One region of the Janthinobacterium foliorum genome, then DNA from elsewhere that is predicted to be linked to it. Evidence: predicted binding sites of a transcription regulator. Region 1 holds the regulator's gene; each other region holds the start of a gene.
The links. Region 1 encodes LexA, which represses DNA repair genes until DNA is damaged. Its sites were predicted from a motif close to ACTGTATNNNNATACAGT; they were not measured.
Positions count from the first base shown of each region.

Region 2: the regulator LexA is predicted to act here: its motif matches at 6,858-6,875, upstream of recA (recombinase RecA).
Region 3: the regulator LexA is predicted to act here: its motif matches at 4,373-4,390, upstream of ACZ92H_RS10610 (putative DNA modification/repair radical SAM protein).

Region 1 covers NZ_CDXDQE010000001.1:321,853-332,250, forward strand. Annotated here, with positions in the region: gene ACZ92H_RS01445 (HD domain-containing phosphohydrolase) at 1-536, opposite strand, end outside; gene ACZ92H_RS01450 (MBL fold metallo-hydrolase) at 725-1,615, shown strand; gene ACZ92H_RS01455 (hypothetical protein) at 1,704-1,874, shown strand; gene ACZ92H_RS01460 (inorganic phosphate transporter) at 1,927-2,940, opposite strand; gene ACZ92H_RS01465 (DUF47 domain-containing protein) at 2,980-3,606, opposite strand; gene ACZ92H_RS01470 (replicative DNA helicase) at 3,701-5,086, opposite strand; gene rplI (50S ribosomal protein L9) at 5,222-5,677, opposite strand; gene rpsR (30S ribosomal protein S18) at 5,705-5,995, opposite strand; gene priB (primosomal replication protein N) at 6,021-6,320, opposite strand; gene rpsF (30S ribosomal protein S6) at 6,341-6,727, opposite strand; gene lexA (transcriptional repressor LexA) at 7,004-7,639, shown strand; gene ACZ92H_RS01500 (cystathionine gamma-synthase family protein) at 7,862-9,103, opposite strand; gene purF (amidophosphoribosyltransferase) at 9,147-10,398, opposite strand, start outside.
Region 2 covers NZ_CDXDQE010000003.1:257,128-267,525, forward strand. Annotated here, with positions in the region: gene ACZ92H_RS08625 (S9 family peptidase) at 17-2,038, opposite strand; gene ACZ92H_RS08630 (sodium:solute symporter family protein) at 2,148-4,196, opposite strand; gene ACZ92H_RS08635 (DUF4212 domain-containing protein) at 4,193-4,468, opposite strand; gene ACZ92H_RS08640 (sensor histidine kinase) at 4,461-5,999, opposite strand; gene ACZ92H_RS08645 (response regulator) at 5,996-6,715, opposite strand; gene recA (recombinase RecA) at 6,966-8,072, shown strand; gene recX (recombination regulator RecX) at 8,312-8,767, shown strand; gene ACZ92H_RS08660 (DUF2889 domain-containing protein) at 9,317-10,027, shown strand; gene sucC (ADP-forming succinate--CoA ligase subunit beta) at 10,100-10,398, shown strand, end outside.
Region 3 covers NZ_CDXDQE010000004.1:73,568-83,965, forward strand. Annotated here, with positions in the region: gene ACZ92H_RS10600 (hypothetical protein) at 1-54, opposite strand, end outside; gene ACZ92H_RS10605 (RHS repeat-associated core domain-containing protein) at 51-4,112, opposite strand; gene ACZ92H_RS10610 (putative DNA modification/repair radical SAM protein) at 4,406-5,638, shown strand; gene ACZ92H_RS10615 (UdgX family uracil-DNA binding protein) at 5,635-7,047, shown strand; gene ACZ92H_RS10620 (TlpA disulfide reductase family protein) at 7,225-7,659, shown strand; gene ACZ92H_RS10625 (hypothetical protein) at 7,855-8,199, opposite strand; gene ACZ92H_RS10630 (bile acid:sodium symporter family protein) at 8,491-9,504, opposite strand; gene ACZ92H_RS10635 (hypothetical protein) at 9,788-10,237, shown strand; gene ACZ92H_RS10640 (BON domain-containing protein) at 10,303-10,398, opposite strand, start outside.

The DNA.
Region 1 (10,398 bases):
GTGGAAGAAAACGCGCGCACGGGACCGGCGGCGCCATCGCGGGCATTGACCAGTTGCAGCACGCCGATCAGATCGCCCTCGTGATCGCTCATGGGCACCGTCAGGATCGATTGCGTGTGGTAGCCGTGATGGCGGTCGAAGGCGCGCATGCCGGAAAAATTGAAGCCCTCGTCGCGGTACACGTCGGCGATATTCACGCAGCGGCGCATGTTCGCCGCATACGCGGCCACCGAGGCCAGATTGGGCTGGCCCGCGCCATCGAACAGGGGCACGCCGGGCAAGCCGATGTCGGCCCCTGGCGCGATGCCCAGGCTGTCATTGACGCTGATGTGGAAAGCCAGTTGGCGGCCGTCGGGCGCGGGCCGGTACAGGGTGGCGCCGTCGGCGCCGCTCATGCTTTTCGCCAGCAGCACGATGCGCTGCAACAGGGGGCCGATATCGCGCCCCTCGCCGCCCAGTCCATGGCCGAGCGCGACACTGAGCTCGGTCAATTGCTCCAGGCGCTGGGCGATTTTCTCGGGGTGCAGCTGCGGCATGGTATCGGCGATCAGGTAAGGTGAGGGGAAGCTGGCAAGCGCCAGTGTAACGGCGACCCTGCGCACTGTACATTACTTAGTTGCAACAAAATGAAATAACTTGCCGTATTGCAACACGCATAAATGTTGCCGCCAATCTCATTAATTAGAATAGAATCAACAATAATTACACCGTAACAAGGTACTGAATGAAATTCACGTTCAGGGGGGTACGCGGCTCGATTCCCTCCCCCGGTCCGCGCACGGCCCGCTATGGCGGCAACACCACCTGCATCGAGGTGCGCACCGATGACGACAGCCTGATCATCCTTGATGCGGGCAGCGGCATCTTTTCGCTGGCGCAGCAGCTGCCGGCGGGCGAGCCGGTGGATGCGCACGTCTTCATCACGCACAGCCACTGGGACCACATCCACGGCCTGCCCATGTTTTCGCCGCTGTTCGTGGCCGGCAACCGCATGCGCCTGCATGGCGCCTACGACGCGGTGGCGGGGCGCGGCATCGAGCACGTGATGGCGGTGCAGCTGCAAAACAGTTATTTCCCCGTCAGCGAAGCGGCCATGGCGGCCAGCATCGAGTACCGCACCCTGGCGCCCGGCGACGCCGTCGACGTGGGCGGCGCGCGCGTCTGCGGCGCGGAAATGAACCATCCCGTCATCAACCTGGGCTACCGCATCGACTGCGCCGGCGCCGCGCTGTTTTTCAGCGGCGACCATGAACCGTTCTATAACCTGCATCCGCCCGCGCATGCCGAGCATGCGGCTTGCGCGGCCCGCAACGCGCAGCGCCAGGCCGGCATCGACGCGCTCGTTGCCGGCGTCGATGCGCTGATCATGGACTGCTCCTACACGCGCGAGGAGTATCCGGGCAAGCAGGGCTGGGGCCATGGCACTTTCGACGCCGCCTTCGACCTGGCCCTGCGCTGCGGCGCGCGGCGCCTGTACTGTACCCACCACGAACCGACGCGCAGCGACGAGCAGCTCGAAGCCGTGTTTGCCGACGTGATGGGCCGCTACAGCGGCCGCCTCAATGGCCTGCAAGTGTTCCTCGCCTACGAGGGGCTGACGGTGGAACTGGCCTGAGCCGCCGTGCCCGCACTATGTTGCACAACGAACGGTGGGCTTGACCGCGAACCGCCATCATGGACGCTCATTATTCAAGGAGAGCGCCATGAGCAAACCCCACGACACTCCACGCGAGCAGCAGCAACAGGAAGACCAGCAAGCCCAGCAGGAAGCCAACAAGAGCCGCCAGCAAGCTGAACAAGACAAAGGCGCGATCCGCCAGAATGATGGGCTGAAGCAACATCAAGGCGGCGACAAGGGGCCGCGCGGCCAGTAAGCAAAAAAAAAGGGAGCCGCGAGGCTCCCTTTTTACTGGCGTTGGCTATCCATTACATGATGTGGTGGCCAATCCACCACGCGACTGCTGCGACAAATGCGGACGCGGGAATCGTGAAGATCCAGGCCCAGACGATATTGCCCGCCACGCCCCAGCGCACGGCCGACATCTTTTGCGACGAGCCGACGCCGACGATGGCGCCCGTGATGGTGTGCGTGGTCGACACGGGGATGCCCAGCGCCGTCGAGACGAACAGGGTGATGGCGCCGCCCGTTTCGGCGCAGAAGCCGCCGACCGGTTTGAGCTTGGTGATCTTCTGGCCCATGGTCTTGACGATGCGCCAGCCACCGAACAGGGTGCCGAAGCTGATGGCCGTGTAGCACGAAATGATGACCCACATCGGCGGCATGGCATCGGCCGCGCTGGAGTAGCCGGCGGCGATCAGCAGCATCCAGATGATGCCGATGGTTTTTTGCGCGTCGTTGCCGCCGTGGCCCAGGCTGTAGGCTGCGGCCGACACCAGCTGCAGGCGGCGGAACCACTTGTCGACCTTGCGCGGCGTCGAGCGGACGAAGATCCATGACACGATGAGCATCATGATCGAGCCGAATACAAAGCCCAGCACGGGCGCGATGACGATGAAGGCGACGGTTTTCCACAGGCCGGCCGCGACCAGCGCGCCCGTGCCCGACTTGGCGACAGCGGCGCCCACCAGGCCGCCGATCAGGGCGTGCGAGGACGACGATGGAATGCCGTAGTACCAGGTAAACAGGTTCCAGAAGATGGCGCCCATCAGGGCGCCGAAGATCACGTACTGGTCGATCACCGCCGGATCGATGGTGCCCTTGCCCACCGTGGCGGCCACGGTCAGCTGGTGAAACACGAAGATGGCGACGAAGTTGAAGGTGGCGGCCATGGCAACCGCGGTCTGCGGTTTCAATACGCCCGTCGAGACCACCGTGGCGATCGCGTTGGCGGCATCGTGGAAGCCGTTCATGAAGTCAAACAGCAGCGCCAGGACGATCAACAGGCCTAGCACATAGATGCTGATTTGTATGGTCATTATATGTTCTTTTCTGATTCTGGTTCAGGACAGGCCCAACGCTTACGCGTTTTCGACGATGATGCCTTCGATAATATTGGACACATCTTCGCAACGGTCCGTCACGGTTTCCAGAATCTCATAGATCGCCTTCAGCTTGATCAGGTTGCGCACGTCCGGCTCGTCGCGGAACAGCTTGGACATGGCGGCGCGCATCACGTGGTCGGCATCCGATTCCAGGCGGTCGATCTCTTCGCAGATGGCGACGATCTTGCGCGAGTTGTCCATGTTGTGCAGCATGGCGACGGCGTCGCGCACTTTCTCGGTGCAGGCCAGGACCAGTTCGGCCAGGCGCTTGGCTTCCGGCGTGACGGCTTTCAGGTCGTACAGGGACACGGTTTGCGCCGCATCTTCCAGCAAGTCCAGGATGTCGTCCTGGCGCGTGATCAGCTGATGGATGTCATCGCGGTCGATCGGCGTGATGAAGGTCTTGTGCAGCATTTCCACGGTGGCGTAGGTGACTTTGTCGGCCTGTTTCTCGATGCTTTCAATCGCATGCACGCGGTTTTCCAGGTCATCGAAATTGGTCATCAGGCCGAGCATTTCTTTCGCGCCCTTGACGCACAATTCCGCGTGCTGGTTAAACAATTCAAAAAACTTGCCCTCAGTGGGCATCAAGCGTCCAAACATGTCATTCTCCGTTAAGCATTGAGTCGTGTTATTTACTACAGAAAGCCGCCCCTTTTAATGAAGGGGCGGCCAATGGAATATCAGTGCTGCTGTGTTAGTCGCCTTGGTAAAGCGCCAGGCCACCACTGTAATTGCCAAATTTGGTGTACTGCCCCATGAAGGTGAGGCGGATGCTGCCGATTGGACCGTTACGTTGTTTACCGATGATGATTTCGGCCGTCCCCTTGTCGGGCGAGTCGGGGTTATATACCTCGTCACGGTAAATGAACAGGATCACGTCGGCATCCTGCTCGATAGCGCCCGATTCGCGCAAGTCCGACATCACGGGACGCTTGTTCGGGCGTTGTTCCAGCGAGCGGTTCAGCTGGGACAGCGCGATCACGGGGCAACCGAGTTCTTTCGCCAGGCCTTTCAAGCCCCGCGAAATCTCGGAAATTTCCGTGGCGCGGTTGTCGCCCGGGGTATTGGCCGACATCAGCTGCAAGTAATCGACGATGATCAGGCCCAGCTTGCCGCATTGGCGCGACAGGCGGCGCGAACGGGCACGCAATTCGATCGAGTTCAGCGCCGGCGTTTCATCGATGTACAACTGGGCGTCGTTCATCTTCTGGATCGCGTTGGTCAGGCGCGGCCAGTCTTCGTCGTTCAGGCGGCCCGTGCGCAGGCGGTGCTGGTCCAGCTGTCCGACGGAGCCGAGCATACGCATGGCCAGCTGGGCGCCGCCCATCTCCATCGAGAACACGGCCACGGGCAAGCCGCTGTCGATGGCGACGTTTTCGCCGATGTTGACGGAAAACGCCGTCTTGCCCATCGAAGGACGTCCCGCGACGATCACCAGGTCGCCCGGCTGCAGACCGGAAGTCATGCGGTCGAGGTCGATGAAACCGGTGGGCACGCCCGTGATTTCACTCTGGTTGTCACGGCTGTACAGTTCGTCGATGCGCTCGACCACCTGCGTCAGCAGGGGCTGGATGGCGGTCCAGCCCTGGGCGCCGCGCGCGCCTTCTTCGGCGATGGCGAAGATCTTCGACTCGGCCTCGTCAAGCATCTGCTTGACTTCCTTGCCTTGCGGGCTGAAGGCCGTGCCGGAGATATCGTCGGCCACGGTAATGAGCTTGCGCAGCACGCCGCGGTCGCGCACGATCTCGGCGTAGCGCCGGATGTTCGCGGCCGATGGCGTGTTTTGCGCCATGGCGTTCAGGTAAGCGAGTCCGCCCACATCCTCGGCCTTGCCGAGCTGGGTCAGGGTTTCAAAAACAGTAATGACATCGGCTGGCTTGGAAGCGTTAACCATCTTGACGATTTGCTCGAAGATGATGCGATGGTCATAGCGATAGAAATCCTCCGCATGCATGAAGTCGGCGATGCGGTCATACGCGGCATTGTCGCGCAGCAGACCACCGATGACGGATTGTTCTGCTTCGATCGAATGCGGCGGAATACGGAGGGAATCCAGTTGCGGATCAGAGGGGGCGTTCATGGCGCGAATTATACCCGCTTCGGCGTCAGGGCAAAAAAAAAGGGCGAAAAATCCAGGAAAAAAAGGCCACAAAAAAGCCGGGCGAACCCGGCTTTTCATAGTGCGGCAGCGCTTGCGGGCCAGGCCCGCAGACGATTACGCGTTCGCGTCTGGTACGACAGCGATAACGACTTCCACGACCACGTCGGTGTGCAGAGCAACCGAAACGTTGTGCTCGCCAACGATCTTCAGCGGGCCGGTAGGCATGCGGATTTGTGCTTTTTCAACAGCAAAACCTTGCTTGGTCAGCGCTTCAGCGATGTCGAAGTTGGTGACGGAACCGAACAGACGGCCATCGACGCCAGCTTTTTGAGCAACTTGAACGGTCAGGCCGCTCAGTTTTTCGCCCTGGGCTTGCGATGCAGCCAGTTTGGCGGCAGCAGCTTTTTCCAGTTCGGCGCGCTTGACTTCGAATTCAGCCACAGCGGTTGCCGTAGCACGACGTGCCAGGCGTTGCGGGATCAGGAAGTTACGTGCGTAACCGTCTTTGACTTTGACGACTTCGCCGAGGTTACCGACGTTAACAACTTTTTCTAACAGAATGATTTGCATAGTTCTTCTCCAGGAATATCTGACCGATTAAGCGTGGTGCAGATCGGTGTATGGCAGCAGCGCGAGGAAGCGAGCGCGCTTGATTGCGGTGTCAACTTGGCGCTGGTAGTGCGCTTTGGTACCGGTCAGGCGTGCTGGCATGATCTTGCCGTTTTCTTGGACGAAGTCTTTCAGCGTGTCGACGTCTTTGTAGTCGACTTGCTCAACGTGAGCTGCGGTGAAGCGGCAGAACTTCTTGCGTTTGAACAACGGGTTTTGCTGTTTGCGTTTTTCTTTAAGCTTGAGCTTATTTTTGTCGAACTTTTTACCGAATGCCATGTCAGGCTCCTGTATCTAAAATGCGCTAGTCGGGAATGACTGCACTAAAATCAATGATGTGAAACACCAAACTCTTGCTGTTGCGGCTTTTTCTGGCCAGGAAACCCGTGAACTGATACACCCCGCCCAAGCTTGCCTGGCTGAACCGGCCTGAGATTTCGCCAGCGGCTAGCGCGGCAACATCAAACTCGGTCAAACGGGCAATTCCTGCTTCCATCTGCTGCGAACTGTGCTGCAATACTGCATTCACAATCGGCAGCCCTGCCGGGGTATAGCGCAATATTTCGCGCTCGGCAATGATGGCGGTTACTTGTAGCTGGTTCAGCGCACGATCCTGGTCAAAAATTAAGCGGCTGCGGCTGGAGCGGCTGCTGGTGCTTCGGTGCGGTGGCTTTTGGCCGCGTCTTCGCGTTGTACCGATTTCATCATCGGCGAAGGAGCTGTTTCAGCTTTCTTCATTTTAACGGTCAGGTGACGCAACACGGCATCATTGAATTTGAATGCAGTTTCCAACTCGACCAGGGTCTCGTTGTCGCATTCGATGTTCAGGCAGATGTAGTGTGCTTTAGGCAGCTTTTGGATCGAGTAAGCCATTTGACGGCGGCCCCAATCTTCCACGCGGTGAACCGAACCGCCGCGGGTGGTTACGCTGGCTTTGTAGCGTTCGATCATCGCGGGCACTTGCTCGCTTTGGTCCGGATGGACGATAAAGACTATTTCATAATGACGCATGCAAACTCCTTCAGGTCGGATTGATAATCGCCCACCCCGGCGTCAAGACGGGTGTGGGAAGGTCAGCCGAAGATTATAACCGCCTTTTGCAAACGTTTCAATCATTCCTTCAACATGCCGTCCCCGCGACGGGCTGCCGCGGCGCTTTTCCCGGCCCATCCGACTATTTCGCGCAGAATTTGCGCAAATCGCCGAAATCCCCTTGCATAGTGGGCGATACTGTACAAAAATACAGACTGTTCATATAGACAGCATTTTAGTATGCACCCACCGCTCATGATCAAGCTGACAGCACGACAAGAACAAATCCTGAACCTGATCAAGGACGCGATTGAAAATACGGGGTTTCCTCCCACCCGTGCCGAGATCGCCAATGAATTGGGTTTCAAATCGGCCAATGCGGCCGAAGAGCATTTGCAGGCCCTGGCCCGCAAGGGCGCCATCGAGATTTCGCCAGGCACCTCGCGCGGCATCCGCCTGATCGGTGCGGCGGCCGAAACGCTGCCAGCGAAGGTGCCGGCGGCGCTGCTGATGTCGCTGCCCCTGATCGGCCGGGTGGCCGCCGGCTCGCCCATCCTGGCGCAGGAAAACCTGGAGGCGAGCTACAACGTCGACCCTGCCCTGTTCTCGGCCAAGCCCGACTTCCTGCTGAAGGTGCGCGGCTGGTCCATGCGCGACGCCGGCATCATGGATGGCGATTTGCTCGCCGTGAAAAAGGTCGACAGCGCCAAGAACGGCCAGATCGTCGTGGCCCGCATCGGCGACGAAGTCACCGTCAAGCGCTACAAGAAGACGGGTTCCGTCATCGAACTGCTGCCGGAAAACCCCGACTTCAAGGTCATCACCGTGTCGCCGGAAGATGAGTTTGCCCTCGAAGGCCTGGCCGTGGGACTCATGCGCAGCTGGCATTGAGTGAGCGCGCCTTCATGAACCTGCTGCGCAGCCCGCTCTCGGGCATCCGTTGCTCGCTAGCCGGGCGCTCCCGTACGAATGTGTACAGCTACGCTACTCAACCCGATATCGAGCTTGCTCGCCACGGTTTCCGAAGGCACGGCGACATTACCATGTAACAAGAAAAGCAAAGGGCCGCGACAGCATGACTGTCGCGGCCCTTTTCACATGGCGCGCGGCTGCTTATGCGTCCAGCGCGCTCTTGAAATCGTCCAGCAGGTCGGCCTCGTCCTCGATGCCCACGGAGACGCGGATCAGCGACTCGGCGATGCCCATGCTGGCGCGGCGCTCGGCGCCCATCTCGTAGAAGATCGTGTGGGCGACGGGAATCACCAGGGTGCGCGTGTCGCCCAGGTTGCTGGCTGGAATAGCCAGGTTCAGGCGGTTGAGGAAATCGAAGCAGTCGATGCCATCCTTCAACTCAAAGCTGAACAGCGAACCATAGCTGCGGAACAGCTCCTTTGCCAGCGCATGTTGCGGGTGCGACGCCAGGCCCGGGTAGTGCACGGCGGCCACGCGCGGGTCCGCGGCCAGCATGGTGGCCAGCGCCAGGGCGTTCGAGCAGGTGCGGTCCATGCGCAAGGCCATGGTTTCCGCGCCGACGGCGATATGGTGCGCCGCCTCCGGCCCCAGCGAGGCGCCAAAGTCGCGCAAGGCCTTGGCGCGGATTTGCGCGATGCCCCACTGCGCCGGCGCCGCCTTTTTGTAGTTTTCAAAGATGTTCGGGTATTGCGTCCAGTCGAACACGCCCGTATCCGTCAGGCTGCCGCCCAGCGCATTGCCGTGGCCGCCGATGGATTTCGTCAAGGCGTTCACCACCAGGCCGGCGCCCACGGCTTTCGGACGGAACAGGTAGGGCGTCGTCATGGTGTTGTCGACGATGTACAGGATGCCCTTTTCGCGGCACAAGTCGCCGATTTTCTTCAGGTCGGCAATCTGCGTGCGCGGGTTGGCGATGGTTTCGACAAACACGATGCGCGTGGCCGGCGTGATGGCGGCCGCCACGTTGGCCACGTCGGTGGCATCGACGAAGGACACGGCGATGCCCTGCCCCGTCACCGTTTGCCACAGGCTGTTGGTGTTGCCGAACAAAAATGCCGACGAGACGACATGGTCGCCCGCGCGCAGCAGCGACTGCACCACGGCGCCGATGGCCCCCATGCCGGTGGCGAAGCACAGGGTGGCCACGCCGTCTTCCATCTTGTTGACCTTCTCTTCCAATGCGGAAACAGTCGGGTTGCCCTGGCGGCCATAGCGGAAGCCTGGCTCCTTGCCCTGGAATACGGAAGCCAGCTGGCGCGCGTCAGCGTAACCGAAGGCAACGGAAGTGTGCACGGGCTTGTGCAGCGAACCGTGCTCGATGCCCTTGCGGCGGTCGTTGTGCAGGATGGTGGTGGTAAAGCCGTAGTTTTTTTTATCGTTCATGATCGCGGAGAAAAAAATGCCCGGCATCGGCCGGGCAGCTTACTTATGCTTCTGTCGTTGCCAGGTTCAAGTTCAACTGAGAACGCGGCGTATCTTCGGGCGCTGCCGCCTTCGGATGGTGGCGCGCATATTCCAGGCGGTCCAGGTATTCCTGCGACACGTCGCCCGTCACATACACACCGTCGAAGCACGATGCCTCGAAGCTGGTCAGGGCCGGGTTGACGTCGGCAATGGCTTGCTTCAGCGCTTCAATATCCTGGTACACCAGGTAGTCGGCCGTGATTTCGCGGCACACTTCTTCCGTGGTGCGGCCGTAGGCGATCAGTTCGTCGCGCGTCGGCATGTCGATGCCGTACACGTTCGGATAGATCACCGGCGGCGCGGCCGAGGCGAAGATGACTTTCGTCGCACCCGCTTCGCGCGCCATCTGCACGATCTCGCGGCTGGTGGTGCCGCGCACGATGGAGTCGTCGACCAGCAGCACCACTTTATCCTTGAATTCGGACGGGATGGCGTTGAGCTTCTGGCGCACGGATTTCTTGCGCGCCGCCTGGCCCGGCATGATGAAGGTACGGCCGATGTAGCGGTTCTTGATGAAGCCTTCGCGGTATTCGATGTTCAGCGCCATGGCCAGCTGGATGGCGGCCGGACGCGAGGAATCGGGAATCGGCATGACCACGTCGATATGCACGCCCGGCAGTTCGGTGCGGATTTTTTCAGCCAGGTATTCGCCCATTTTCAGGCGCGTGGCGTACACGGAAGCGCCGTCGATGACGGAATCGGGACGGGCCAGGTAGACGAATTCGAAGACGCAGGGATTCAAACTGGCATTGTCGGCGCACTGGGCGCTGTGCAATTGCTTGTCGGCGTCGATGAAGACGGCTTCGCCGGGGCCGATGTCGCGCACGAAGCGGAAGCCCATGCCTTCCAGGGCCACGGATTCGGAGGCGATCAGGTATTCGGGACCCTGCTCCGTTTCATTGATGCCCAGGCACAGCGGACGGATGCCGTGCGGGTCGCGGAAGGCCAGCAAGCCGACGCCGGCGATTTGCGCCACGGCGGCGTAGCCGCCCTTGACGCGGCGGTTCAGCACGGTAACGGCCTTGAAGATGGCTTCCGGGTCCAGATTCAGGCCCGTCGTCGCCTCCTGGATTTCATGCGCCAGCACGTTGAGCAGCACTTCCGAGTCGGAATCGGTATTGATGTGGCGGCGGTCGTTCTTGAACATTTCCTGCTTCAACTGTTCCCAGTTGGTCAGGTTGCCATTGTGCGCCAGGGTGATGCCGAACGGCGCA
Region 2 (10,398 bases), on a different contig from region 1:
GCGCCCGGCGGCGGCCTTACGGGGCGCTGGCAGGCGCTGGCGCCGGGCCGATGCTGCGCGCCAGCAGTTTCTCGGCGCGCGTCCAGAAGTCGACATTGTTTTTTTGCAGTGCCCAGCCATGGCCTTCCTCGCTGTACAGCACCCATTCCACATGCGGATTGGTCTTGCTGACGGCCTGGTAGAACAGGCGGCCCTGGCTTGCAGGCACGCGCCGGTCGGCGCCGCCATAGCCGAGCAATAACGGCTGCTTGATGCGGGCCGCCTGCTGCAACGGTGACGTCGCCTGCAGTTGCGCGGCATCGAGCACGGCATCGCCGACCATGTCCTTCATGCCGCTTTTCTTGTAGGAGTCGGCCAGGTCGGAATCGCCGCTCCAGTGCCCGTCGCGCATCATGTTGATATCGGTCACGCCGACCCAGCTGATGCCGCACTTGAACAGCTCGGGATCGTTGAGCAAGCCCATCAATGTAGAGTAGCCGCCATAGCTGGCGCCGGCGATACAGATGCGTTGCGGATCGGCATAGCCCTTGGCGATGGCCCAGCGGGCGCCATCGGCGATATCGTCCTGCATCTTCAAGCCCCATTGCTTCCAGCCAGCCTTGTAATGGGCCGCGCCATAGCCGGTGCTGCCGCGGTAGTCCGGTTCCAGCACGGCATAGCCGCGCGAGGCCAGGAACTGCGTCTCGCGGTTCCAGTCCCAGTGGCCGCCGCGCACCCAGGGACCGCCATGCACCATGACCACCATGGGAAGATTCTTGCCGGCATGCCCTTTGGGCAAAGTCAGGTAGGCGGGAATCGTGAGGCCGTCGCGGGCCTGGTAGCGCACCAGGGTCTTGCGCGACATTTGCAAAGGGTCGATGGCAGGATGGCTGCTGCCCACGGGCATGAGCTGCCCTGTTTCGGTATTGAAAATGAGCACGGTTGCCGGCTGCACGTCCGAACTTGCCGTCACCAGCACGAACGGTGTTTCCGAGCGCTTGGCCACGGAGACGATATTCACGGTGGCCGGCAGCAGGGCATCGACCTTGGCCTGGACGCCATCGAGCGTCTTGTCGAACCAGACTGTGCCGGCCGCATCCGTTTCAAAGCGCATGCCCAGCAACTTGTCGGCGCCCTGCACGGGAATGCCGGAAAAATCGTAGCCGGGCGTGTTCGCCAATGGCGCACCCAAGATGGTGCCGGTGGCCAGGTCATAGCGGTACACGGCGTCGGCGCCCTGGTAGCTCGCGTGCACGTAGAAGTTACCCTTGGCATCGAAGAAGGCCGGCGAAAAATCGCCCGGTGCCGCCAGGTACACGTCGCTCTCGCGCAGTTTGCGCCAGGGGGCGCCGGCCTGCTCGCGATACAGCAGGGTGCGCTTGTTGTCATTGATCGTCAGGGCGATGCGCACTTCGCCCTTCTGGTCCAGCATCCAGCCCTGGGCATCGGCCACCGTGGCGGCCACCTTGCTGATGCCCGTCACGGTATTGAGACGCAGCAGCGCCTGCGAGGCGATGCCGGTGGTGCTGAACTGGGCTTGCGTGACATACACGTCATCCGTGCCGTGCTCGCCGCTGGCGCTGAGCAGTCGCGTATTCCAGCCCAGCATATCGCGCGCGCCGCGCGTCGAGGTGCGCGAATACGTGTTGCTGGCCAGCTGGCGATAGCCGCTGCCATCGATATTGATCGCATACAGGCCGGGGCCATACTGGATATCGCCCTGGGCGATATTGCGATCCATCACGCTATACACGATGCGTTGTTCGTTGACCCAGGCGATGCTGCTGATATCGGCATCCTCGAAGGAAGTCAGGGCCTTCACTTGCATGCCCGGCAAATCGACCGTGTAGAGCTGGACCCGTCCATGCTTGGCGCTGACCAGCACGGCGACATGGCGTCCGTCCGGCGACAGGACGGCGCCGCTGAGCGCTGCATTGGCAAAGAAATCGGCGGCGGGAATCGCTGCCGCTGCCGGAACGGGCGCGGCTGCATGGGCTGATGTGCTGGCGGCGGCCGGTAACAGGAAGGCAAGGGTAAGACAGGCAATACTGGACCGCATGGACACTCCGCTTCACGTTGCAAGATACAGTATTCTTTTTGAATACTGTTTCCGCAAGGCTAACATCTACGGCGTTGTTTTGCGAGTCCCAACAGGTATTTTCCTGTCATTATTCCGGCGCCCGGATATGCTCGACCAGTCCCGTGCTGCGCCGCTTTGGCGCCGGCGTCAGCCAGCTGACCAGTACGGTGGCGGCCAGGCCGGCCGGCACGCCGAAGATGCCGGCGGAAATGGGCGCGATATGCCACCATTGTCCGCCGGCGCTGCCGCCCAGCATGGTGCTCGTGTGCAGCATGTAATACAGGCACACGCCAAAGCCCGTGAACATGCCGGCCAGCGCGCCTTGGTGATTCGTGCGTTGCCAGAACACCCCCAGCACCAGGGGCGGGAACAGGGTCGAGGCAGCCAGCGAAAAGGCGATGCCTACCAGGGACAGGATATCGGCCGGCTTTTGCGAGGCCGCATAGGCGGCGATGAAAGCCACGGCCAGCAGCAGCAATTTCGAGATCGTCACGCGCTTTTGCGTCGAGGCCGTGGGATCGACCACCTTGTAATAGATGTCGTGCGACAGGGCATTCGAGATGGCCAGCAGCAAGCCGTCCGCCGTCGACAGGGCGGCCGCCAGTCCGCCCGCCGCCACCAGGCCGGAAATGACATAGGGCAAGCCGGCGATCTCGGGCGTGGCCAGTACCAGCACGTCGGCATCGATGGCAATTTCCGCCAGCTGCACGATGCCGTCGCGGTTCACGTCGACGATGCTGATCAACGGGCTGAGCTTGTCCACATTGGCCCAGTACGAGACCCAGGTGGGCAGGTTGGCATATTGCGTGCCCACCAGCGCGGAATAGATATCGTACTTGACCAGCACGGCCAGCGCGGGAATCGTCAGATAGATCAAGAGGATGAAGAACAGGGTCCAGAACACGGACACGCGCGTGTCGTGCACGGACGGCGTGGTGTAGGAGCGCATCAGGATATGCGGCAGCGCGGCCGTGCCCAGCATCATGCAAAACACGAGGGCCAGGAAATTGTTGCGCTTGATATCGGACTGCTCGCGGTCGGCGGCGGGAAACGGCTGCGCATGGGGCGTGATCGGTTCGGCGCGCTTCTGGTTGCTGGCCTGCGCCGCCTGCCACAGCACGCGCGCCTCGTCCGGATTCTTCGGATAGGCGATCAGGGCCCGCTCCGCATTGCGGATGTCAAACAGCGATGCATTGCGCTGGCGTAAATTGTCGAGCTGGCGCTGGGCCGCCAGGTGGCCCTGCTCCCATGATGCGGGCAAGCCATCGAGGCGCGCCTGGTAGCCTTGCGCGCGCTGGCGGAAAATGGCGCGCACCTCGTTTTCCCTGGGATCGTTTTCCAGCACGTGCTCGCGCGCGCTCAGCTGCGGCAAGACCTTGCCGTAGGCGATCTGCGGCACGGGATTGTCCGCATGCTTGACGGACAGCCACATGGCGGGGATCAGGAAGGCGATGAGGATGATGATGTATTGCGCCACCTGCGTCCAGGTAATGGCGCGCATGCCGCCCAGAAAGGAGCAGACGAGGATGCTGGCCAGTCCCAGGAAGATGCCGACAGAAAAGTCCACGCCCGTGAAGCGCGAGGCGATCAGGCCGACCGCATAGATCTGCGCCACCACATAGGTAAACGAGACGATGATGGTGGCGGCCACGGCCACCACGCGCACGGCGGCGCCACGGCTGTCGCGGCCGCTGCCGTAGCGGGCGGCGAGGAAATCGGGAATCGTGTACTGGCCGAACTTGCGCAGGTAGGGCGCGATCAATAATGCCACCAGGCAGTAGCCACCCGTCCAGCCCATGATGAAGGCCAGGCCATCGAAACCGTTCAGGTACAGGCCGCCCGCCAGGCTGATGAAGCTGGCGGCCGAGATCCAGTCGGCCGCCGTGGCCATGCCGTTGAACATGGCCGGCACCCGGCGCCCCGCCACATAGTATTCGGTGACGTTCGAGGTGCGGCTGATGACGCCGATGGTGGCGTACAGGGTGATGGTGACCAGCATGAACAGGTAGCCGATCCACGCGCGCGGCATGCCTTCCTGTTCCAGCACCGTCAGGGCCAGCAGGAAGGCGGCGAAACCGGCGGAAAACAGCAGATAGTAGCGGCACAGGCGGGCAAAGAAGGTGCGCTGGCCGCTCATGTTTCCTCCCCGGCATGGAAGGCATTGTCGAGGCGGCGCATGCGCCAGGCGTAGAAGGCGATGATGGCCAGGTATACCAGCGAGGCGCCCTGGGCCGCCATGTAGAAGGGCAGCGGCCAGCCGAACAGGTTCAGGTGCAGCAGCTCGCGGGCGAAAAAGACGGTCAGGAAACCCGTCAGCAGCCAGATCACCAGCAGGATGGCCGTCAGGCGCCGCGTCTTGTGCCAGTGGGCATCGAGACGCTGCTGCAGTGCGGGGCTGGGCTTATCCATACGTGATGTCATCCTCTTCGGGCGGGTCCGGCAGCAGCAGGGCTATGCTCAGGCGCAGCAGGGTGCCTGGCAGCCTGGGCGAAGTGGCGCGCGGATTATTGAAAATGTCGACTTCGGCCCCGTGCTGCTGGGCAATCTCACGCACGATGGCCAGGCCCAGGCCGCTGCCGTCGGCATTGCTGCCAAGAATGCGGTAAAAGCGTTCGAACACGTGCGCCCGCTCGGTCTGCGGAATGCCGGGACCCGTGTCTTCCACTTCCAGGATGGCCAGTTCCAAGGTGCTGCGCACGCGCACGGTGACGCTGCCGCCCGCCGGCGTGTAGCGCAAGGCATTGTCGATCAGGTTGCTCAGCAGTTCGCGCAGCATGATGGCATTGCCGGAAATCATGAGCGCATACGCGGGCTGCTCGAAGCCCAGGTCGATATGCTGGGCGAACGAAGCTTGCACCCAGTCCTGCACCACGCCACGCGCCAGCTCGCTCAGCTCGATGGGTTCGAAGGCGGTGCCTGCCTGCGGCTGGTTTTCCGCGCGCGCCAGGGCCAGCAGCTGGTTCACCAGGCGCGTGGCCGCTTCCGAACTTTTCGCCAGCTGCAGCAGCGAACGGTGGATCTCGTCGTGGTCGGTCTGGCGCAAGGCCAGCTCCGACTGCATGCGCATGCCGGCCAGCGGCGTCTTCATCTGGTGCGCCGCATCGGCGATGAAGCGCTTCTGCATGTCGATCGACAGCGACAGCCGCGCCAGCATCTCGTTGAGCGAACCGACCAGCGGCGTGATTTCCTCGGGGACCTGGCCCGACTCGATGGGGCTCAAATCGTCGGGCGGCCGCGCGCGGATGCGTTCCTGCAGCTGCGCCAGCGGCGACAGGCCGCGCGCCAGGGCGAACCAGACCAGGGCCAGGATCACGGGCAGGATAATAAACTGCGGCAGAATCACGCCCTTGATGATTTCATTGGCCAGCTGCGCGCGCTTTTCCAGCGTTTCCGCCACCTGCACCAGAGCGCGGCGCGGTTCCTCTTCCGTGCTGGCCGGCATGTCGAGATACGTAAACGCCACGCGCACGGGCGTGCCGTGGATGGTGTCGTTGCGGAACAGCACCGTGCCGCTGCGGTACTTGTCGGGATCTTGCGGCGGCGGCAAGTCGCGGTCGCCGTCGAGATACTCGCCGCGCGCGCCCACCACCAGGTAATACAGCGTATCGATATCGTCGCCGCGCAGGAAGTCGCGGCCCTTGTTGCTGCTGTTCTTTTCCGGCACGCGGTGCAGCAGCTCGCCATCGGCCTGCTTGACTTGCTGCGTCAGCACGGTGACGCTGTCTTCCAGCGCATGGTCGAAGGGTTGATTGGCGATGCTCTTGGCCACCAGGTAAGTGATGGCGATGCTCATCGGCCACAGCAGCAGCAGGGGCGCCAGCATCCAGTCGAGGATTTCGCCAAACAGCGAGTGCTCGATGGTGTCGTCCTGTTCCGTCGTGGGCGGCTCGAACCAGTCGTCGTCGACGGCCTCGTCCGGTGGCGCCTCGCGTGCCTTCACTTGCTGGCGGGAGCCGTGGCGTCGGCCGCTTCGGCGTGCAGGCGCGCTTCCGAATATTTTTCCAGGCAGTAACCGAGGCCGCGCACGGTGGCGATGCGCACGCCGCCCACTTCGATCTTCTTGCGCAGGCGGTGCACATATACTTCGATGGCGTTGTTGGACACTTCCTCGCCCCATTCGCACAGGTGATCGACCAGTTGCTCTTTCGAAACGAGACGGCCCGTGCGGCCCAGCAGGATTTCCAGCAGACCCAGCTCGCGCGCCGACAGGTCGAGCATCTGGTCGTTGATGTAGGCGCTGCGGCCCACCTGGTCATAGCTGAGCGGACCGTGCTTGATGATGGTGGCGCCGCCGCCCGCGCCGCGGCGCGTCAGGGCGCGCACTCTTGCCTCCAGTTCCGACAGGGCGAACGGCTTGGCCATATAATCATCGGCGCCCAGGTCGAGTCCATTGACGCGCTGTTCGATGGAATCGGCGGCCGTCAGGATCAGCACGGGCAGCAGGGAGGCGCGGGCGCGCAGGCGGCGCAATACTTCCAGGCCGGACATTTTTGGCAAGCCCAGGTCGAGGATCAGCAAGTCGAATTCCTGGGTGGACAGGGCCGTATCGGCTTCCTGGCCATTCTTGACGTAGTCGATGGCATAGCCGGACTGGCGCAGCGAACGGGTCAATCCATCGGCCAGGACGCTGTCATCTTCGGCAAGTAAAATACGCATGGTGAGGCTTCCTATGCTTGCAACATCGGGACATCAGAAGTCTATATTGTGTTTCATTTTCCGCAAGGTGGCGAGTTTTTGTGAAAAACAAGGGCTGTATTGATCTGTTTCAAAACAAATCCACGTTCCGCTTGCATTGATCACTGTTTTTTTATACAGTACTGTCTGTGTAAAGAATTTAACCCACTGGCGCTATCGCAGGCTGCAGGATTCCGGTGAATCCGCAACTGTAGAACGGCTGAAAGAACATATGGACGATAAAAAAGCTGTAGTACCCGCATCGGAAAAAGCCAAGGCGCTCGCCGCCGCACTGGCGCAGATCGAGAAGCAGTTTGGCAAAGGTTCGGTCATGCGCATGGATGCCAGCGCACCGATCGAAGAAGTGCAAGTCGTGTCGACCGGTTCGCTCGGCCTGGATATCGCGCTGGGCGTCGGCGGCTTGCCGCGCGGCCGCGTGGTGGAAATCTACGGTCCTGAATCATCGGGTAAAACCACCCTGACCCTGCAAACCATCGCCGAAATGCAAAAACTGGGCGGCACTTGCGCCTTTATCGATGCCGAGCATGCGCTCGACGTCGGCTACGCGCAAAAGCTGGGCGTCAACCTGCATGAACTGCTGATCTCGCAACCGGATACGGGCGAGCAGGCGCTGGAGATCTGCGACGCCCTCGTGCGTTCGGGCAGCGTCGACCTGGTCGTCATCGACTCCGTGGCCGCACTGACGCCACGCGCCGAGATCGAAGGCGACATGGGCGATTCCCTGCCAGGCCTGCAAGCGCGTCTGATGTCGCAAGCGCTGCGCAAGCTGACCGGTTCCATCAACCGCACGAATACCCTGGTCATCTTCATTAACCAGATCCGCATGAAGATCGGCGTGATGTTCGGCAGCCCGGAAACCACCACGGGCGGCAATGCGCTGAAATTCTACGCTTCCGTGCGCCTGGATATCCGTCGCACCGGCTCGATCAAATCGGGCGATGAAGTGATCGGCAACGAAACCAAGGTCAAGGTCGTCAAGAACAAGATCGCGCCGCCGTTCAAGGAAGCGCACTTCGACATCCTGTACGGCGCCGGCACCTCGCGCGAAGGCGAAATCCTGGACCTGGGTTCGGATGCCAAGATCGTGGAAAAATCCGGTTCGTGGTATAGCTACAACGGCGAACGCATCGGCCAGGGCAAGGACAACGCCCGCGCCTTCCTGCAAGAGCGTCCAGCCTTGGCCCGCGAGATCGAAAACAAGGTCCGCGCTTCGCTGGGCGTGCGCGAACTGCCGCCACTGGCCGCTGAAAAGCCGGAAAAAGCGGACAAGGCCGCCGACAAGGCAGCCAAGGCGGCGGAAGCCAAGGCGGCCGAGTAGGAAAGTAAACAGCGAAGTAAGCATCGTCAACGGCGAAGTAAGCACCGAAGTAAGCACCGGTCGGCTGCGCTGGCATGGCCAGTCGCGGCTGGTCTTGCCTGCGGCGGACCGTGACCGCTGGTGCCGTGGCTTGCCGCATAAAGATCTACAATGAATGCCGTCTCGCGCCAGTGCGCCAGGCGGCATTTGTCTTTTGGCGCTAAGTATTTTTTGAATGTGATGAATGATAGGGTGGAATGATGGCAGCGGTACAACTGAGCCTGAAGGGCAGGGCGCTGCGCTTCCTGTCGATGCGCGAACATAGTCGCATGGAATTGCGGCGCAAGCTGCAGCGGCATGCCCAGGAAGGCGATGACGTGGAAGCCTTGCTCGACAGCCTGGAGCAGGCCAACTGGCTGTCGCAGGAACGTTTTTCCGAGTCCTTGATCCACCGCCGCTCGGCGCGCTTCGGCAACAGCCGCATCATGGCTGAATTGCAAAGCCATGGCATCGGCGGCGAAGCGCTGCAGGAACTCAAGGCGGGCCTGGCCGAAGGCGAAATTGCCCGCGCCTGTGAGGTATGGCGCCGCAAGTTCGGGCAAGTGGCGCAGGATGCCGAGCAGCGCAGCAAGCAGATGCGCTTCCTCATGCAGCGCGGTTTTTCCCAGCGTGCCGTACAGGTGGCCTTGAAGGGCCTGGAACCGGAAGACGATTAAGTACTACGGGTACACGGGTTAAAGCCTGCCGCGCGTCGGGGTGGATAGGCGGCTTGCGATGCTTGCCCGTTCGGCGCCCCCGTAGCTCGGCGCCCCGTATCTTCCGTACGGTTGCGCTTTTTTGCCACCACTCTTCCGCGCATGATGCTTTTGTCCGGTGTGGTCGTGCCTGCTCCGGCAGCTGACCATCCTGAAGGCCGCCGCGGCGGGGATGGACGTTCCTCCGCCGCTTGCCGCTGTCCGGCTGTATACCTTCTGCAACAAATTCTGGCGCAGCGGTATCTCGCAGATAATTGCAGCGTGCCGCGGAGTCTTGCATTCCTCGCAATCCCGCCAATCCTTCTCATCCGGGCGTCAAGCGGCGTGCGCAATGTTGCGCTGCGTGCGGCCAGACCTGCCAGCGCAGCGGTCCGCCGGAGATGCCCCGTCATTTGACGGGCGCCGCCGCGATGGCAGGCCATATCTATCATCACCGTTGGTGATAACAACGGAAATTTCCATGCTGTTTTTTTATGCTTTGAAATGCATTTATCCAAGCAATGAAAAATTATGTTGCGGCGCAACCGGCGCTCAGTGTGCTACACTTTTAGGGTTTTTGCGGCGCCGCAGGTGCGGTTGCTGTTCGTAGAAGCTGCGAACGGCGTGCTTTATGCACATGGCTGCTTACTAAATTTTGGCCGCGCAAGCGGCATCGGTCTTATGCCCCTGTCAACTCCCGTATCCCGGCGCGCCCTCCGGCACTCCCGCGTTATTGACGTCCAAGCGTATGTGCGCGACGACGGCCTGTGGGATATTGACGCGCGCATTACCGACCTCAAAAGCTACGACGCGATGCTGGCCTCCGGCCCCCGTCCCGCCGGCACTCCTCTGCATGACCTCCATTTACGCATTACCGTCGATCACGAACTGACTATCGTCGAGGCCGAAGCTGTCTCCGATTCCGTGCCCTATCCCGGTTTTTGCGATACCATCGGCCCCGCTTACAGGGCGCTGATCGGTCTGAATTTATTGAAGAATTTCCGCCGCGACTTGAAACAGCGCCTGGCGGGAATCGCCGGCTGTACCCATTTGACCGAACTGGCGCAAGTCTTGCCGACTGCGACGGTTCAGGCATTTGCCGGCGATGTCTGGTCGACCCGCGACGGTGAGAATGCTGATTTGCCGCATGAAAAGCCGTTTCAACTCGACAAATGTCATGCCCTGCGCACCGATGGCGGGGCGGTTGCACAGTATTACCCGCGCTGGGTAGCCAAAGCGTGATCCCGGCGCTTTCCTGTTTTTTTTGCACCACTAACCGTATTTTTACAAATCAGTATCAGAAGGGAAGCCAGCATGAAAATCCATGAGTATCAAGCCAAAGAAATCCTCCGGCAGCACGGAGTGACGGTACCACGCGGTATTCCGTGCATGTCCGTCGACGAAGCCGTCAAGGCTGCGGAAACCCTGGGCGGTCCGGTATGGGTCGTCAAGGCGCAGATCCACGCAGGTGGCCGCGGCAAGGGCGGCGGCGTGAAAGTGGCAAAATCGATTGAACAGGTCAAGGAATACGCTGACCAGATCATGGGCATGCAGCTGATCACGCACCAGACCAGCGCCGAAGGCCAGAAAGTCAACCGCCTGCTGGTGGAAGA
Region 3 (10,398 bases), on a different contig from region 1:
CTCAGCTGCGAACAAAACAGACAGAAAAAAAACTTTCCATACTAAATTCATCATTTGTTAATAACCTCCCCCCAAACATAGACTTCAAAATTCTTCCCAGCCTCTGTCGGGAATGGCGAACCATCGCGCCAATCCAAATAATGCGTCAGTTCGTGCAAAACGGTGGCGTCAAACAACCTGTCAGATACGGTACCGTGTTCAAAACCATTCAAGAATCGTTGATCCATCATGAGTTCAGAAGTGCCGGGCTGATACCCTGCCACCATTTTTTGCAGCGTTTTGTCCACCACGGATGGCCCGCTGTTTTTTGCCAAGGCGGCATCGACATCGCACTTCGAGGCTTGCCCATACTTGCTGAATGCCGCATACATCCTCGCATTGACCTTCGCCCCCATTTGATTCAGGCGTGCAGCCGACTTCGGATATGCCTGCTGGAATGCCGGAGAAAACTTCAGCAGGCCCAAGGGATCGATATAGCGAATCGGATTGCCTTCCACATAGGCATAGGTATTCATGCCACCCGCCAGTCCGATCGGATCGCTCTGCAGATACCGTCCCAGCGATGCATCGTAGTAGCGGTGCCAGTTGTACCACAGGCCGGATTCGGCATCGTAGTACTGGCCCGGGAAACCGACATTCAGGCCGCCTATGGTGTCGACGACCACCTTGCGGTCGAACGCGGCGTTGGCGGCGCGCCAGGCGATGGCGCCGGCGGCATTGGTCAACACTTCGGGACGGCCCAGCTGGTCATTATGGCTGGCATAGAACTGCCCGCCGCGGGCAATTCCCATCAGTTCGCCACCGAGCCAGACATAGCTGGTGGGTTGCGGGCCGAACTCGGCCAGCAGTTCTCCTTGCGGTCCATAAATTGCAGGAGTATGCGTGCCGCCAACTTCGCGGTAGACACGCTGGTTCAAGGCATTATTGCGATAGTTGGCCAGATGCACGCCATTTACCGCCATGCCGCTCATGCGGTTGAGCCCATCGTAAACATAGGTCCGATTCCCGTCGTGCCGGTTTTCCCCCACCACATTGCCGGCGCCGTCATACGCGAAGGCGCGGCTCTGGCCATTGCCACGCCAGGCGGCAAGGCGGTTGCTGTGCGGCTCCACCGCCAGCATGTATCCCGCGCCTTCGCGACTATGATCCGTCAGGTTGCCCGCCAAGTCCCAATTGAAGGCTTGCGAATCGCCACTGCGCGCAACGTATTTCAGGCGGCTGGCGCGATCGTAATCCAGGGTCTGCGACAGGGAATTGTCCAGGTAGTCGCTGACAGAACTGATCAGGTCTACATTGTTGAATTCAAATACGGAATTGTGCGCGCCATGGCCATGTAGTTGTGTAATACGCCCATCGGCATCCAGGCGCGCGATCCGCGGCACGCCATTGCCAAAGCGCCAGGCATAGCGCTGCTCCATGGCAGGCTGATACAGGAAGGAATCAGCAATCACCGGCCAGGCGCCCTGGCTGGTGACAGAGGCAATGCGGCCGCTACTGTCGTAGTGGTAGTGGAGGACCAGGCCCGTCGGATAGCTCAGGCTGGACAGCCTGCCCATCTCATCATAGCTCCAGCTGGTGGTAAAGCCGGTGCCGAACATATTGTTCAGCTGTGAAGTCATCTGGCCAAACGCATTGTAGGCGTATGCCGTATAGCCTGTGGCATCGCTGAAACGCGTCAGGCGCCCCTTGCCAAAAGCGCCTTCGTCATAAAGGAAAGTTTCCGTCACGCCATTGCCGGCGCGCGAAATCAGGCGATCCAGGCTGTCCCATGCGTACTGGATGACTTTACCGTTGGCCAGCGTCTTGCTCGCCAGCCGGCCCGCGCTATCGTAGGCATAGCTGGTCGTGCCCGTGTCCGGACTCGACTGGCTAAGGACCTGTCCAAAGCCATTGTATGCATAGCGCGTTTGCAGCGGGCGCGGATCTGTTACCGCCGCCAGCATGCCGTCGGCGTCGTACTCCATTTGCGTGACGCCGCCATCGGGCGCCGTGCTCCTGAGCAGGTGGCCGGCAGCGTCATAATCATAACGGGTGGCACGTCCGGCGGCATCGGTGACGCTGGCCAGGTTGCCGTTGTGGTCATAGCGCTTGTCCAGGCGCTGGCCATGATTGCCGACCTCGGCATAGGCGCGGCCCAGGCTGTCGAATTCCGTCATCGCGCTGCGTTCCCCGACCGTAACCGCCACCGGCGCAGCGGCGCCGGCATCAGCGCTGTGCAAGGTGGAACTGCTGCGGACACTGTTACCCGCGACGTTCACGGCAATATGCGTAAATTCCCCCAGTGCATTGCCGACGTATTCGACCCGGCCGCCCGCCGTGTATTGATACTGCGTCATGCTGCCGTCCGGATAACTGATGGACCGCACCAGGTCGCCCGCATGATAGGCCAGTTGCGTCGTCCGGCTGCCGTTGAGCGTGGCCGCCAGCAGGCGCCCCATGCCATCGTAGGCATAGGTACTGGGGACGCCATTGCTGTCGGTATAGCTCGCGGGGCGGCCCATGCCGTCATGGCCTGCCCACGCTTGCTGGTGGCCAAGCGGATTCGTCATGCCGGTCAGGTTGCCGCGCGTGTCGTAGTCATAGCGCGTGACTGCCGCGCCGCCGGGCAGGCTGCGCGACACTGTCCAGCTCGACATGGTGCTGTTCGGATAAAACGCATACGTGTGCAGGAATTTCTTTTGCTTGCCGGTCTTCAGGTCGTCCCACGTTTCGCTCTCGAGTTTTCCTGACGGGGCCCACGCATGGTAGTAGGTGTAGCTGACGCGCAAGTAGGCCACGTTGCCTGCATTGCGGTATTCGGTTTTTTCAATCTCATTCCCGATCCAGCTATGCACGACCGTCTGCGCCGCGCTCGTGCCAGCCGCCGTCGTTTTGCTCAACAGGCGGCCGCCCGCATCATAGCTGTAGTCCGTCTTGTTGCCATTCCAGTCCAGCGTATAGTCGACATAGCCATTGGCGTCATACGCGGTGCTGGCGGCCGCCGCGGCGCACGTCGCCGTGCCGGCGCGGGACACCGCTGTTGGCTTCAGCTCGCCACCGATCAGGGCAAACTTGTAGGTAGTGGCTTGTTGACGCGCATCGGTCACCGTCGTTTGATTGGCGCCGTAGACAAAGGTCTCGCGCTCCTCCCCACCTTCCAGGCCGCTCTCGCTGACCCGGCCATCGGCAAAATACGCGTAGCGGCCATGGCGCTGGCCATTGATGCTGATCCCCGTCAACAGAGCGGGATTGGCCGTTTCGTAGTGATACTCGCGCACTTCCTGGCTGGCCGGCGCAGTGACCTTGGCGAGCATGCCGCTGGCATGGTATTCATAGTTCCAGTCATTGCCCGCAGGATCACGCACGCGGCTCACCTTGCCGTTGCCGCCCCAGGTAAACTGGATCAGCTGGCCACTGCTGTTGCTGACGCTGGCAAGCTGACTGGGATTGGCGCCGTACTGAAAATTGAGTTGCGCGCCGGCACCCTCCACGATCGAGACAATGGCGCCCACTTTGTTATAGGTATAGGTATTGCCATTGGCCCACAAGGTCCAGCCGGCACCGGGGGTATACACCATTTCGCCACTGCGCGCGGATTTTCCGGAAAGATACAAATAAGATTTTGCACGAGGATCCTGAGGCGAGGGGAACTCGTTCTCCCCGACGAATTGATAATTGGTCGTGCTGCCGGTGGGAGCGGTCACCGTCACGGAGCGGGGAATGCATCGTCCCGTTCCCGCGTTGCCGCAATTCGGCTCCTTCAGCCTGGGCACATCCACGCTGGACAGCCACTGTGGTCCGAACAAGGTGCCGACCGCGTGCTTGCTGCGATAGGTTCGCTTCAGCCCCAGGCCGTACAGGCCCAGGGACTGGAAATCCACCTCGGGCTTGATCTTCTCGCCGGTGGCAATGACCACCGGGTGCGCCGTCAGGGCGCCGCAGCGGTCGATATTCGTATTGGCATTCGATGGCGCGGCATCGGTATGGGCGGGACCCGGCGTGCCGGCGCCGCGCGAAGGACGGTCGTAGAAGTCGGACATGTCGCCAGGCCAGCGGCAAAAGACACCGCTCATGGCGACGCAATCTTCATAAGCCTGCCGCTCCCGCTCGGCGGTCACGGTGATCGTCGGCATGGTATAGCTGTATGAGAACGGACTCTGGAAGAAAAGGATGAGGAAGAATAAAACGTGTTTTTTCTGGAATAGGCTGAACATGGGAATGGATCGGAGTGTTTTTGGCTAAGATTTTCAAAGACTGTGAAAATCCAGCTAACATTGACATCCTAGCACTTAAATTCATTGCTTATATGTAATGTCCTTACCGTGCGAGGGGCATTCTTTTCCGCTCAAAAACGCCGCCTGGGGCAACTGGCATCTCACGGCATTCCTGCTATACTGTACAAAAACACAGTATATCGAGATGAGCCATGGAATTGACGGACAAGCTGGAAATCCTCGCCGATGCGGCGAAGTACGATGCGTCCTGCGCCAGCAGCGGCGCGCCCAAACGCGATTCCATCGGCAAGGATGGCTTTGGGGCCACCACGGGCATGGGCATTTGCCACAGCTATACGCCGGACGGGCGCTGCGTCTCGCTGCTCAAGATCTTGCTGACGAATTACTGCCTGTACGATTGCCAGTACTGCGTCAACCGCCGCAGCTCGAACGTGCCGCGCGCGCGGTTTACGGTGGCCGAAGTGGTCAAGCTGACGAGCGACTTTTACCTGCGCAACTACATCGACGGCCTGTTCCTCAGCTCCGGCATCATCCAGTCGGCCGACTACACGATGGAGCAGCTGGTGCAGGTGGCGCGCGAGTTGCGCGAGGTGCACCAGTTCCGCGGCTACATCCACCTGAAAACCATCCCCGATGCCGATCCGGCCCTGATCGCGCAGGCGGGCCGCTATGCCGACCGCCTCAGCGTCAACATCGAATTGCCCACGCAGGACAGCGTGCAGAAACTGGCGCCGGAAAAGAGCGTGCACACGATCAAGCTGGCCATGGGTTCCATCCGCCGCAAGCTCGACGAAAAGGCGGAGGAACCGAAGTCGCCCCGCTTCGCGCCCGCCGGGCAAAGCACGCAGATGATCGTCGGCGCCGATGCCAGCGACGACCAGCAAATCCTCTCGACGGCCGAGACCCTGTACGGCAGCTATAAACTCAAGCGCGTGTACTACTCGGCCTTCAGCCCGATTCCCGACAGCCCGAAAAGCGTGCCGCTGGCGCCGCCGCCGATGCTGCGCGAACACCGGCTCTACCAAGCCGACTTTTTGCTGCGCAGCTACGGCTTCCAGGCCAGCGAACTGCTGCCCGCCGCAGGCGGCAACCTGGCGCTGGACATCGATCCCAAGCTGGCCTGGGCGCTGGCGCACCGCGAACATTTTCCGCTGGACTTGAACCGCGCGGCGCAGCACATGATCGCGCGCGTGCCCGGCATCGGCCTGCGCAACGCGCAGCGCATCGTCGACCTGCGCCGTTTGCGGCAGGTGCGCTACGCCGACCTGTCGCGCCTGCGCTGCAGCATGAAGAAAATCGCCCCCTTCATCATCACGGCCGACTACTTTCCCGCGCGCGACACCACGGCATCGGAGCACCTGCGCCGCGCCATGGCGGAGGCGCCGCAGCAAATGCCTCTGTGGCCGGAGCTGCAGGCGGCATGAACGCTGTTGTCCGGCTGGCGCAGTCCTTCGACGCGTGGCGCGCGGCGGCACGCGAACTGATCGCCCGCCAGGTGCCGCCCACACGCGTGCAATGGCAGTCGCGGCCAGGCGAGGGCGACCTGTTTTCCTCCCCGCCAGAGGCGACCGATACCGGCGCCCCCATGCTGCGCCTGCCCCGCCAGCTGGTGGAGCTGCTGCAGGCCGCCGCCTGTTTCAATGTGCATGACCGCTGGGCCTTCCTGTATCAGGTGCTCTGGCGCTGGCAGCTGGGCCAGCACGACGTACTATCACCGGCCGACGCGGACGGCGCGCGCCTGCACGCCATGGCCAAGGCCGTGCGGCGCGAAGAGCACGACATGCATGCGTATGTGCGCTTCCGCGAACGCGGCGAAGCGCAAGGGGCACCGCGTTTTGTCGCCTGGTTCGAACCCACGCACGAAGTGCTGCCGCAAGTGGCGCGCCACTTTGCGCGCCGCATGGGATCGACCAGCTGGATGATCGCCACGCCCGACGCCAGCATGCTGTGGGATGGCGCCACCCTGCACGCGGGACCGGCCCTGCTGCGTGGCGCGGCCGAGATCGACGATGCGGGCGAAGCCCTGTGGCTGACCTATTACCGCAGCATCTTCAACCCGGCCCGCGTGAATGCGGATTTGCTGCACAGCCATATCCCCGCGCGCTTCTGGAAAAACCTGCCCGAAGGCGCCATCGTGCCCGCCATGGTGAGCGCCGCCGCCAACGGCGAACGCCGCACGGGCCAGACTGCCAGCGTCGGCCAGCGCGGTGGCGCCACCATGATCCCCATCACCGCCGAGCGCGCCCAGCCCGCGCGCGACCTGCCCACCACGCTGGACCAGTGCCGCCGCTGCGCGCTGTGGGAGAGCGCCACGCAAGCCGTGCCCGGCATGGGGCCGGCCCAGGCGCGCATCATGCTCGTCGGCGAGCAGCCGGGCGACCAGGAAGACCTGGCGGGCGTGCCCTTCGTGGGCCCGGCCGGCGCGGTGCTCGACCAGGCCCTGCAGGAAGCAGGCATGGCGCGCGACAGCCTGTATCTGACCAACGCCGTCAAGCATTTCAAGTGGGAACCACGCGGCAAGCGCCGCCTGCACAAGACCCCGGCCCAGCGCGAAATCCTCGCCTGCCATGGCTGGCTGGAAGAGGAAATCCAGCGCGTAAAACCGCAAGTGATCGTGGCGCTGGGCAGCACGGCGTTGAAATCGGTTTTGCAGGATGGCGCGGCGGGCATGGCGCCGCTGATCGGCACGCCCGTGCAGCATGAGGGCCGCTGGCTGGTCGCCGTGTACCACCCGTCATACGTGCTGCGCGCGCCCGATGCGGCGAGCCGGCGGCAGGCTTACAAGGTGATTGTCGAGGGCTTGAGGCGGGCGCAGGCGTTGCTGAAAGGCTAGCCAGAAGCAACGACATCGCTTGCTGACGGCGCCTGCGTGACAATGTGTGTGTATCGAGCCTGGCCAGCTTGCTATGCTCGCTCCTCACTTCACTTCGCGCAAGGCATATGCCCCTGCGCCGGCTGTTGACCTTTCTGCTGTTTGCCTGCACCGTCCACGGCGCCAGCATCCGACGACATGGCCCCCGACTACCTGGGCAAGACTCTGGAGGGCAAGGAACTGGCCGTCAGCCACTATCGGGGCAAGGTGCTGGTGGTGTCATTCTGGGCCACCTGGTGTCCGTATTGTTTGAAGGAGCTGCCCATTCTCGAAGGCATCCAGCAGACGGCAGGCACGGACAAGGTACAAGTCATCGCCATCAACACGGAAGAGCGCGATGTCTTCCGCAAGGTCAGCCGCGCGCTCAGCAAGCTGACGCTCGGCATGTCCTATGATCCGGGCAAGAAAAGCGCAACCTTGTATGGCGTCCAGGGCATCCCGCATCTGCTCATCATCGGCCGCGACGGCCGCATCCGGAATGTGTACCGCGGCTACGACGAGTCATCGCGCGATGGCATCGTGGAGAGTTTGAATGTGGCCATCAATATGCCGGTGGAGGCCGTCGATAACTGAGGATGCTGCAGAAAAGGTTGGTGGGCAAGCGCGCAGGCATATGGGCACCCGCGCTGGCGTACAAGGCGATCGCCGACACCAAAGCCAGGCGCCATTTAGCAAGTGCGTTGTGCCCCGCATGCGGCAGAAAATGACCATGACCATATTGTTCAATAACAATATTCAGCCAGCAAAAAAAACTTCTTGCTTTGCCTCTCATAACGAGAGCAGTTTCCACCAGATCACGCCCCATCCTATGCCGGCGATAAGGAAAAAAGCAGCATGCTTGCGCAATCCGAGCCACACCAGCGTGCCAAGAAGGGCATACAAACCCGCATTGGCGGCCATCGAAAACACAAAAATTCCCGGTGCCGACTGAGGGTTAGCCGCTGCCAACATCATGACACACGTCGGCCATAGCAGCAGCTGCAGCTTGAACACCATGAGCTGCATATCGAAATATGGACTGTAATCAAGAAAATGCCATACGAGCCGAGAAAGCAATGGAATGATCGATCCACCCAAGGAAAAAATGGCGATGATTCTTGCAAATGACCTCATGAACACGTCCCGGATTAGCATTGCAATTTATCAAGCAACTCTTTTCGCACAGCAAACCCGGACTTGGCACTCTCATCGTTCATGTGCATCTTCCTGGCGATCTCCAACCTTGAATATTGCATGTCGGCCCGATACATTACAACACAAAAAATGCTTGAAAAGTAACTGCCTTATCGAACTGAATGTCCCGAAGTGTTTCTCCCACGGTCTGGCGTGCCTATCCAAGGCTTCGCCCTGCGCACAGGCAAAAAAATACCGCGCCAGGCGCGGTATGGGAAGCGGAGCCGTCGCTCAGGATGTCGAGACGGGCACTTCCTGCCCCTCATCCCGGCGCGCATAGCGCTGCGCGATCACGGCGCAGATCATCAGCTGGATCTGGTGGAACAGCATCAGCGGCAGGATCACCATGCCCAGCGAGTGGGTGGCAAACAGCACCTTGGCCATGGGCACGCCGCTGGCCAGGCTTTTCTTCGAGCCGCAGAAAACGATGGCGATCTCGTCCTCCTTGGAAAAGCCCAGGCGGCGGCTGATGAATGTCATCAGGCCCAGCACGAGCGCCAGCAGCAGGATGCTGAACACGCCCAGCGCCACCAGGGTTTCCACGGAAATCGTGTGCCACAGGCCTTCGCTGACGGCTTCGCTGAAGGCCGTGTAGACCACCAGCAAAATGGAACCCTGGTCGACGAATTTCAGCATGGCCTTGTGGCGGTCCACCCAGCGGCCGATCCAGCGGCGCAGGAACTGGCCGGCGAGGAAAGGCAGCAGCAACTGCATGACGATGGAGAGCACGGCATCGACCGAGGACTTGCTTTCCGCGCCTTTCGCCACCAGCAAGCCGACGAGAATCGGCGCGAGGAAGATGCCGATGAAATTCGAGGCCGAAGCGCTGCAGATGGCAGCGGGCACATTGCCGCGCGCCATGGCCGTCAAGGCGATCGACGATTGCACGGTCGAGGGCAGGGCGCACAGGAACAGGATGCCCACGTACAGTTCGGGCGTGAGGAAGGTCAGCGCCAGCGGGCGCAGGGCCAGGCCCAGCAGTGGAAACAGGACGAAGGTGCTGGCCAGTACCAGCAGGTGCAAGCGCCAGTGCATGATGCCGGCCACCACGGCTTCGCGCGACAGCTTGGCGCCATGCAGGAAGAACAGGGCACCGATGGCGATGGTGGTGATATTGCCGAAGACCACGGCCGTCTGGCCCGTGCAGGGCAGGAAGCTGGCCAATGCCACGGTTACGAGCAGGGCGATGGTGAAATTATCGGGTTTCAGATTGCGCAACAAGGTGGCGGGAGAGAAAGAAGACATGCGGTAGCCTGGTAACGGCGCAGCCTTGCAACGCTGTGCCTGAGATGACAAACAGCGCCGGGAGCGGCGCCAGTGCAGGCTATTCTACCGTTGAACTCGATTCATCATCGCTAAAAATCATTGTGTGGAATGAAAGAGGCTTTACTGTCCGCATTATTCGCGCTTCCAGAAATTCATCTAAAAAGAAACAAAATTTCCACAATTAAAATATTTTCATAGATAAATAAACAATGCCAATTTACACTAGTTTGTTCCAAAAATTACAACTACATCTAGGGTCCATATGCATAAGTTATCTATTGTTTTAGCTTCACTGGCATTAACTGGCTGCGCCTCCGTCTCGGGCGAAAAATTTCAGCCTGTTTCCATCCAGACCATCCATGAGAGCAAGGAAGTGTCGGGTATTGGCTGCAATCTCAGTAACGATGCAGGAAACTGGTTCGTTGTCAGCCCTGGCAGCGTTATGGTGCACAAGAGCACCGGCGACATGATCGTCGACTGCAAGAAGGGCAATCTCTCTGGCAATTCGACTCTGGTATCGAAGTCGAATGGCGCCGTATGGGGCAATATTCTGCTGGGCGGCGGCATCGGCTACATTGTCGACCGGAACACAGGCGCGGGATTTGATTATCCCAATACGACGACAATCCAGATGCGGGACATCGCCACAGCTCCAGCTCCGGTGCCAGCGCTGCCTCCGCAAGCAGCTGTAGAAACCGTCAAGACCAACTGAAGCAGGCAAAAAAATGCCCTGTCCGCAGACAGGGCAACCCGGAGTAAAGTACAGCGCGAGGGCAATTAGCCGGCGGCTTTGACTTTCAGTTCGTTCTTGATTTCTTTCACGCCGCTCACGGAAGCGACGATCTGCACGACGCGGTCACCCGCTTCGGCGCT